2 regions of the Flavobacterium flavipigmentatum genome follow, and region 2 is predicted to be linked to the other one. Evidence: riboswitches for the same ligand, from Rfam matches in the RefSeq annotation. Region 2 holds a riboswitch; the other holds the start of a gene.
What was found. A riboswitch is a leader RNA that binds a small molecule or an ion and turns the genes downstream of it on or off. The one in region 2 is predicted to bind S-adenosylmethionine.
Positions count from the first base shown of each region.

Region 1: linked by a shared signal. The riboswitch ahead of LNP22_RS12680 (Na+/H+ antiporter NhaC family protein) and the one ahead of LNP22_RS07285 (alpha/beta fold hydrolase) in region 2 are both predicted to bind S-adenosylmethionine.

Region 1 is NZ_CP087133.1:2,912,125-2,917,133, reverse strand. Features, by position in the region: gene LNP22_RS12680 (Na+/H+ antiporter NhaC family protein) at 1-1,036, opposite strand, end outside; SAM-I-IV-variant riboswitch at 1,095-1,191, opposite strand; gene LNP22_RS12675 (DUF4302 domain-containing protein) at 1,758-3,107, opposite strand; gene LNP22_RS12670 (zinc-binding metallopeptidase) at 3,138-3,998, opposite strand; gene LNP22_RS12665 (RagB/SusD family nutrient uptake outer membrane protein) at 4,022-5,009, opposite strand, start outside.
Region 2 is NZ_CP087133.1:1,588,687-1,593,695, forward strand. Features, by position in the region: gene LNP22_RS07270 (hypothetical protein) at 424-594, shown strand; gene LNP22_RS07275 (O-acetylhomoserine aminocarboxypropyltransferase/cysteine synthase family protein) at 650-1,954, shown strand; gene LNP22_RS07280 (hypothetical protein) at 2,647-2,853, shown strand; SAM riboswitch class I at 3,042-3,150, shown strand; gene LNP22_RS07285 (alpha/beta fold hydrolase) at 3,231-4,214, shown strand; gene thrA (bifunctional aspartate kinase/homoserine dehydrogenase I) at 4,216-5,009, shown strand, end outside.

The sequences.
Region 1 (5,009 bases), 1.3 Mb from region 2:
TATTATTAGCGATCGCCAAATTGGTCAAACCTACCAAAGTTCCTATTCCAACCTGAGCGCTTCTTTTGTTTTTGATCCGTTTTTTTATCTGGTGCAAGATAAAATCAATTCCGCCCGCTTTATCCACCATAGCCGCCAATCCGCCAGAAAGCATTGAAAGAATAAAAATATCGGTCATACTAGTAAAACCTTCGTATACTTTTTGTGCAAAAACCAAAAGTGTAAACTGATGGTTAAAAAAACCAATTATTCCCGCCAGCAAAGTCCCAATAATCAAGGTTGAAAATACATTCACGCCAAACAAAGCCAAAACAATTACTAAAACATAAGGTACAATGGTAATCCAGTTAAAAGCATTTTTCGGAATTTCAACTGCTTGAATTTCAGAATTAAAACCTAAATAAAACAAAACTGCAATCGTAATTATCGAAGCTGGCAAAGCAATAAACAAATTGATTTTGAATTTATCTTTGAGTTCACAACCCAAAGATTGCGTTGCTGCAATCGTAGTATCCGAAATCATCGAGAGATTATCGCCCAACATAGCACCGCCTAACAAAGAACCACAAATAAGCGGTAACGAACTTCCGCTGGCATTAGCCAAACTAACAGCAATGGGTCCTAAAGCCACAATTGCTCCCACCGAAGTTCCTGTCGCGGTGGATAAAAAAGCTGAGATCAAAAAAATTCCTAAAGGAAAATAAGCCGCATCAATGGTATTGATTCCGAGATTCACGACCGCATCTACTCCTCCCATAGCTTTACTTACCACTGCAAAAGCTCCTGCAAGCAAATAAATAATACACATAGTCATGATTTTACTTTCGCCACAACCTGCAATCAGGGTATCTACTTTTTCGTCTGTAGAAGATTTAAAAAGTACAAAAGCAACAATAATCCCAATCAGAACGGCAACTGGGGATGGAAATGCATAAAAGTCATTGAGGGCAATTCCGACTCCTAAAAAGGTAAAAATAAAAACAAATAAAGGAATTAAAGCTACTGCATTTCCTTTTTTCTTACTGAGTTTTGTCATAAAGTAAATTATAAAATGAAACATTTACAACGACAAGCAAATCCAGAATAATAATGTGAAAAACAACATTTTTTCCAAAGGATTTGGCTTATCGTTTTAGCACCTTGCTTGTTGTTGCAGGTTGCTATCTCTTTGCGAGATTCGTGATAACGGGTGCAAAAATAGTAATTATTTTATCATATAAAACATAATTATACCATTTCTATAGAATTTATTCAAAATTAACATTTTATAAATCAAAAAAGCAGCTCATGTGAGCTGCCTTTTCTTTCCAAAAACGTATTTAAAAAAAGTTTTACATATACTGTATCGTTACAAAATAAATAACTAGCATTGCGACTCCAATAAATAGTAATCTATAAAGTGACGATTGAAACTCTTTTGTTCCATTAAGCTTATCTTCTTTTCTTAGTTTTATCATGCTTAAAATTACTATTGGAGTTATCAGAATCAAACCGAGATACAAAAAGGATGTACTGTATTTACGATATATCAAACCCAAAACTTGACATGAAATAAGTACGAGAGTAATGCTAATTGATGGTATGTATTTTTTCATCATGTTTGTAAAATTTAATAATTATGCTACTTGTATAATACTTATTTTCTTATTTCATTTTGTTACGCAACCTAATGCCCTATTGATATTCTACTATGTATTTAAAAAAGCAGCTCAAATTGAGCTGCTTTTTCTTTCCAAAAACGTATTCTAAAAAAATCTTTATAATTGATACGTTGTTATTCTAAAATTAGAGGATGCGCTTGTAATCGTCCAAATTGTATTAGAAAAAGTTATTCTAAAAGTTTCTTTCTTTATATACAATCCAGAAGCATTCATAAATTCGTCATCAAGACCTTTTAGGAAGGCTGGCGCAGGTATTAGTGCTACACCATTATCCCATGAATCGTGATTTAGAATAATCGTTTTATTAACTGCATCTTCAGTTGTAGTGAAATTATGGTAAACACTTGGTCTTCCTCCATTGAAACGATATTCTATATAATTTCCGAACGCAGAATTAAAATAGATTTGCACTCTGGCAATTTTTTGATTGGCTGGCAATGTTGCGTTAGCCTGATCTAACAAGTTTTTACAATATTGAGAAGTTGTTGGTGCTGTATACAAATTTGCAGCAATATAACTCAATACCATTTGTGGTTTTCCATCTAAAAATGTTTTGTAATCATCTGTTAAAACTAGAGGTGAATTACTATATTTTATAGTAGCTGTTACTCCCCCAGTTCCAGTGGCAGTAAGACTTCCATCTGCATCATTATAAACAAAAGTTGTTAATTTTTGACCTGCAACAACTATAGCCGGACTCACCACAATACCTGTTGGGGTGTATCCAACTCCAAAACTCAAAACTTCAGAAGAACCTGCAGCAATAGAATTTGATACTGCAAATCGGGTTGCTCTAGAAAATGCAAAATCATATTTTTTTACTGCCGTACCATCATTGGTTTCCAATAATCTAAAAAGCGGGCGAGTACTGGCTCCTACTACATTTTGTTCTGTCACTAAGTTTTTAGGTAAATCAACCCAATCCTGAGCAGTTGCTTTTACAAAACGAACTTCTTTAACCAATCTATTACTTTTGAAAAGGATATCTCCATTTTCTTGACCATAATACAAAAACTGAAAATCACCCAGATATCCTCTTCCTCTTAAAGCTGTAGTTGGAAAACTATTAGAATCTGATAAAAGATGTATTCTATTATAGGTGGTAAATAGCAAACTAACCGTACTTCCTAAAACAACATCATAATCACTCTCGTATGTTGCCGTATCGTTGTTAAAATCAGAAGCCATTTGTACTTTTCCGTTGGCAGAAAACTTAAACAGGTGTGTAAACCCTCCTAGCTGAGTATCATCTGTAAAATAAACTGCTTTCCATCCAAACTCAGAAGATAGCAATGCGGTATTTAATTCACTTTTTTGCTCATTTAGGCGTTCTGCGGGTGTCTTATCAAATTTTTGTTCCGCCGATGTATCGCTTGTACAAGCACTAAATAAATGTAGCGCCAGAAAAACAATCATGGCGTACTTTAATATATTTTTAGGTTTCATAATAGTATTATTTTAAATTAAAATGACGGCTTAATTATTAACAACATTGGTCGTGTTTTTCTCTGCTGCATCTCTTAGTGCATAGAAATCAATATTAAAAGCATCTTTATAATACTGTACTACCATAGCTTCTTTTTGCTGTAATTTGGCTCTACCGTTTGCATCGGTAATACTTGCAAGAATAGCCGCATACTCTGCTTTTGAACTTGTTAGTATTGTAGAAGCAGTTTCTGCAAAATCTTCAATAATATTATTTCTGGCATAATTGGTTATAAAACCTAAATTTCTAGATGTTTGAAGCACTTCTAAATGCCAGGTCCCTGTATAATCTCCAGGTGTTATTTTTTGCCATGCCTGCTCATCAAAAGGTTTGTTTTGATTTAAAATGTGCACATATTCGTGTTGAATGGTATGCACAAATTCAGTTACGTTCTCACGATCTTTTTTGTTCAGATAATCCACTTCAAATAGTGTGATTCTTTGTCCTGAATCTGCAATTCCTAAGGTTCTAGTACCGTTTGAATTGGAATTTACTCCTCCAACCAAAACAATTTCTCTTGGTGCTACTTTTTTTACAAAATCAGCGCCACCAACAGTCGTGTAACTATCCAACCAAATTTGCTTTACCACTTCTAATGCAGGTTGCACTTTATCAACCATTGGAGGAAACAAAAATCTATTGTTATCTACTGTATTTTGATTCCATTTATATTGTGCATTAATATTGTAAGGATTAAGATAATTGGTAGTGATCCAATTGTCTAAAGCATTTTTTTGAGGTTGCGAATAATCCAGCTGGCTATCACCAGGTTGATCCTCGTGTGCGCAAGCTACAAAAGTTAAAACCCCTGCAACTAGCAATATCACTTTATATTGTTTTAATATTTTCATGTTTTTAAAATTTTAGTTAAAATTTATCTAGGATTTTTTTCTATTCCATAATTTGATGCGCTTAGAGGTACTTGCAAAGCTCTACGCTTATCATCCTTAACCAAGGTATTTGTTGGCAGACCAAAAGTTGCATGATCCACCACAATATTAAAACGTTTTACATCTAACCATCTTAATCCTTCATGAACAAAATCTCTTCTTCTGGCTTCAGCAATAGCTTTTACATAAGAAGTCTGCAAAGGTGTCATAGTGTAGTAAGGTGTAAACTCATTAGCAATTACGGGATACAATGTCGTTATTCTTGCTTCAGTTAATTTATCTGTAGCCGCATTATAACCACTAGTTCTTGTTCCTAAAAAGTATTCTAATTCGGTATTGGCTTCTGTAATTCTACCTTTCATTACAAGTGCTTCAATGCGATTTAGATAAAACTCATCATTAGATAGAAGTACCACTCCAGCGTATGGAATTCCGATGTTTGCCGTTAAATTGGTGTATTTAAAATATTCTTCAAACTTTGGCGTAAATAATGTTCTACTACTATTATAGCTGTAGAAATCAAATAACCATGTTTTGTTGAATGGATTTGTTTGTACTCTAAAAATTTCCGTTTGTTTTTCATCTGACAAATAAAAATTACTACCACTTGCAGATCTTCCGATAAGTGTATTTGGAGAAGCAACTAATAAGTTAGCGGCGTATGACGATTTTGCATATTCGATAAATTGAATATCTGGTGCTAAACTTGACAAAGTAAGGTAATCTTTTAATTTTCCAACAGGCTTAGAACCGAGACCTTCTGAAACTTCTAACACTTTATCCCAATCTCCTTTTACCAAATAGAAACGACTGGCAAAGGCTTTTGCTGCATCTTTATTAAAGTGGAATTTCGGTTCTTTATAATTGTTTGTTACATAAGGTAAACCTTCTTCTAAGTCTTTTTGAATAAAGTCAAAAACTTCTTTTACGCTATTTCTCTTATAATTTTTTAATAATTGAGTTTCTGGTTCC
Region 2 (5,009 bases):
TCAAATTTGCCAAACAAAACAAATTAGAAAATGAATTTGATTATTAAAAATATGTGCTGTATGATGTCGGAAACTACCGCAGAGCTCGCTATTGTTTAGTACTTAAATCTAAAAATAACAATAAGACCTCTGCCAATTGCGGAGGTTTTTTTTTGATTTAAATTGAAAAAGAGTTTAAATCATATAAGTTTTGAGTTAGTAAAATTTTAATGGAAGTCCATTACTTACGATCAAAAATAAAAATTAAGAAAATGAATAATTCTATAGTAAAAAAAATGATGATGTGTTGTAAGATGTCGATGTGCATCCCAATTTGCTATTGCCAAAAGTGAAAGAGTAATCTTTGTTATAGTTCAACTATAAGCCCTTTTGGTAAGCCATCCGAAAGGGCTTTTTAATTTCCATTAATTAAAATTAAAAATCATGAAAACATTCTTTAGAATCATAAAAATACTGACATCAAAAAAAGTAATCAGTGCCGTTAGAAGTCAGACTATAAAACTAAATATACTTAAAGGAGTACTGTATTCGGATGAACTGAATTCATTGCATTTGCAAATGTATTTATCTGATAATGAAATGTTTTTTGTCTAAAAAAAATGTATCAATACGCATCAAATTATTAATCTTATCAAAAAACCAAGAAATCATGAGCACACAAAAATTTGCAACAAACGCATTACATGCAGGACACGATGTTACTAAAAATGGAGGAACACGAGCAGTTCCTATCTACCAAACGTCATCGTACGTTTTTAATAATTCAGAGCATGCGGCCAATTTATTTGGTCTGGCCGAGGCGGGATTTATTTACACACGATTAAATAATCCTACAAATGATGTCCTCGAACAACGATTGGCAGCCCTAGAAGGCGGAATCGGAGCGGTAGTTACAGCATCTGGAGCCGCCGCTATTTCGACTACTTTTCTGACTTTGCTAAAAGCGGGCGATCATATCGTAGCATCAAATAGTCTGTATGGCGGAACCTATAATCTATTAAAGGTAACTTTGCCTCGATTAGGAATTACGACAACCTTTGTAGATCCTTCAAAACCAGAAAATTTTACAAAAGCAGCCCAAGAAAATACCCGAGCTTTTTTTATTGAATCGTTGGGGAATCCAAAATTGGATGTTTTAGATGTGAAAGCCATTTCGGCGCAAGCCAAAAACTTCAAGGTTCCTTTGATCGTTGATAATACAGTAGCCACGCCCTATTTATTAAATCCGATTGAGCACGGAGCCAACATCGTGATTCATTCTCTTACCAAATATATTTCAGGAAACGGAACTTCTCTAGGAGGTGTGATCGTTGACGCCGGAACTTTTGATTGGTCCAACGGAAAATTCCCGGAATTTACAACACCTTCCGCAGGATATCACGGGTTGGTGTACCATGAAGCTTTAGGAAATGCAGCGTTTATTGCTAAAGCTAGAATCGAAGGATTGAGAGATTTTGGATCAGCTTTGAGTCCGTTTAATGCTTTTCAAATCATTCAGGGATTAGAAACATTACCCATCCGAATCAAAAAACACAGCGAAAATGCGCTGGCTTTGGCGACCTGGTTAGAAAAACAGGAAGAAGTTGTCTGGGTAAATTATCCAGGTTTAAAATCGAGTAAATATTATGATTTAGCGCAGGAATATTTACCAGAAGGTCAAAGCGGAATTATAACTTTTGGTTTGAAAGGTGGTTTTGAAGCGGCCAAAAAAGTAGCAGATGAAACCCAATTATTCTCTCTTTTGGCCAATATTGGCGATACCAAATCACTCATTATTCATCCCGCAAGTACCACGCATCAACAATTGTCTGATGAGGAGCAATTAGAGACAGGCGTTTCAAAAGATTTGATTCGACTTTCTGTAGGGATCGAAGATATCGAAGATTTGATAGAGGATTTAAAAAACGTTTTTGCCAGCGTTACAGAATCTCAATACGGTCTTAAGAAAAATTAGTTTTTTGTTTTTTGTTTGAAAAATTGCCTTTAGTAATGTGAGTTTTGCTAAAGGTGGTTTTTTTTAAGAATTTATTTAATAGATACGGTATATTAAAGCCTAAAATAAACATTGTTCTGTTTGTAAAAGGCAATCTTGTAAGTTTTTACGCTGTTTTTTTTGAACAATTTTTTTGTAAGATGTTTAATATTGAAAAATTGTAAGTTTTTATCGTTTTTTCTGATTAATTTATTGATTTTCATTTGTATAAATAAAATAATATTCGCATATTTGTTAAACCCAAAAACTACTAAGATGAATTTAATTGTCGATAAGATGTGTTATGCCATTTCGGATAAAACCGTTGGGACGTTTTGTGGTTAAAATTGTAAAAAACAATATACTATAGCAAAGCCTCTCAAAAAACAAATGGGGGGCTTTTTAAATTTAAAACAATGCAAGAATTTTTTAAAATAAAATATAAATCGCAGATGAATAATTTCCAGATATACAAGATGGTCAATGTCGCACCTATTTGTATAGTTATCTATTGATATTCGAAAGTATATAAGTTGTAACAACTTAAACCCTTTTGGTATCTCAATCCAAAAGGGTTTTTTTATTTTATCAATTTGTCAAAACAAAAAAAATACAGTAATACTGAACTTAATATAAAAATAGCACATTTATAAACATCATAAACTAGCATAATTATGAAAACAATAAACTACTTAACAAGAACATTTTCTGCTCTCAGGAGATTAAGGGCAAAAAGAAATAGTTTAACGCCATTAACAAATGAATTGGTTCATCCAAGATTTGGATTAACCGCTTCTGAGGATACTCAGAACCAAAAGAAAGCACCAAATTCATTACTTTTTTTGATGTATTCGAAAGAAAATGAAACACTTTTTATTTAAATTAAAGAGTATTTTAAAATAGGGTTATACCTACCTGAATTTACTGGGCATTTTGTTCGGTAAATTTTTGTATGCCATAATTTTACAGTAAAATAATAAGTAGTAAACAAGAGAATCTCTTGAGATAAATTTGTTTGTTTAAGAAATTAGTAGTTAATTTGTGCCTTTAAGTTCAGAAACGTATTGAAATGTTATAAAGAAAGGACGAGGGATTAGACCCGATGAATCCTTAGCAACCCTTCGTTAAAGCGAAGAAGGTGCTGCATTCTACCACGCCCAAACGTGGAAAGATAACAACAAGAATTTTTCTAGTAATATACTCTAGACTTTCTTTCTAATATTTCCACATACAAATCAATAATACAACAGATTTGAAATTGGAAAATATACAAAACCTTATCAACATACAAAATTTCACTACAGAAAGTGGTGTTTTATATCATTCGTTACCTTTAAGTTATTCACTTTTTGGCTTGACTTTGCATACTGCACCCGTTATTCTGGTCAATCATGCTTTGACTGGAAATGCTCAGGTTACGGGAGAAAATGGCTGGTGGAGTGATTTAATTGGTCTAGGAAAAACAATTGATATTAATAAATACACCATCCTAGCATTTAACGTTCCGGGTAACGGTAATGATTCTTTTATCATCGAAAAGTATCAAGATTTTACCACCAGAGACATTGCTAGAATTTTCTTAGAGGGAATTAAAGCGCTGCATATCCAGAAGACATTTGCCATCATTGGAGGTTCTGTTGGGGGAGGAATTGCATGGGAGATGTTGGCCTTAGCACCCAATTGTACCCAACATTTGATACCTATTGCAACCGATTGGAAATCGACAGACTGGATGATAGCCAACTGTTATTTACAAGAACAAATTCTCAATAATTCATCAAAACCTGTCGAAGATGCGAGGATTCACGCTATGTTGTGTTACCGTTCCCCCGAATCATTCAAAGAAAAATTTAAGAGAACGATAAACGACAATCTCAAGATATTTAACATAGAAAGCTGGCTGGCACATCATGGCGAAAAATTACAAAAGAGATATCAATTATCGTCTTATAAATTGATGAACCAATTGCTAAAAACTATTGATATTACTAGAAATGGCGGTGACTTGGAAACTTTAGTCGGCAAAACAGAAGCTTCTATTCATATCATCGCAATCAATTCGGATTTGTTTTTTATACCAAAAGAAAATCTGGACACTTATAATGAATTAAAGAAGTTTAAAGACAATGTTTTTTACAGCGAAATAGATTCTGTGCACGGGCATGACGCTTTTTTAATAGAGTACAAACAATTAGATCATTTACTTGCCACAGTTTTTAAGGCAGAAACAATAGAAGAATAAAATGAAAATATTAAAATTTGGAGGCAAATCGTTATCAAACGGAGAAGGATTAAAAAAAGTCGTTTCGATTATTTTGGATAAAGTAAACCAAGGCGAACAAATTGCGGTTGTCGTTTCGGCACGAGGAAACGCTACAGATGAACTAGAATATATTTTAAAGGTTGCAGCTAAAAACGGAGATTATAAACCCTTATTAGAAAGCTTTAAAGAGTATCAGACCGCAGATTTTCAGCACGTTGATTTGTCTGAGGAGTTTACTATTTTGGATAAACTTTTTGAAGGCGTAAGTTTGATTGGTGATTACAGTAACAAAATTAAAGATCAGATTTTGTCTAAAGGAGAATTACTTTCTGCCAAATTATTGACTGCTATTTTGATCGAAAAGGGAGTTCAGGCCAATTTTGCAGATTCAAGAGAATTGCTAAAAACAGATTCAAAATTTGGTGATGCGCAACCTTTAGAACAGCTTTCGAAGAAGAATGTTATCAATTATTTTAAAGAACACAAAGGTTCAACTGTCAATGTCGTAACCGGTTTTATTGGTTCAAACAATAATAATGATACCACCACTTTGGGTAGAAACGGCAGTAATTATACCGCTTCGCTAATTGCTAATTACTTAAATGCCGAAGAGCTTCAGAATTTTACGCACGTTGACGGAATTTATACCGCAAATCCAGATTTAGTAGCCGATGCTAAAAAAATTGAATTTTTATCATTTAATGAAGCCAATGAGCTGGCCAATTTTGGAGCGACGATTTTGCATGCCAAAACGATCATTCCTTTATTAGAAAA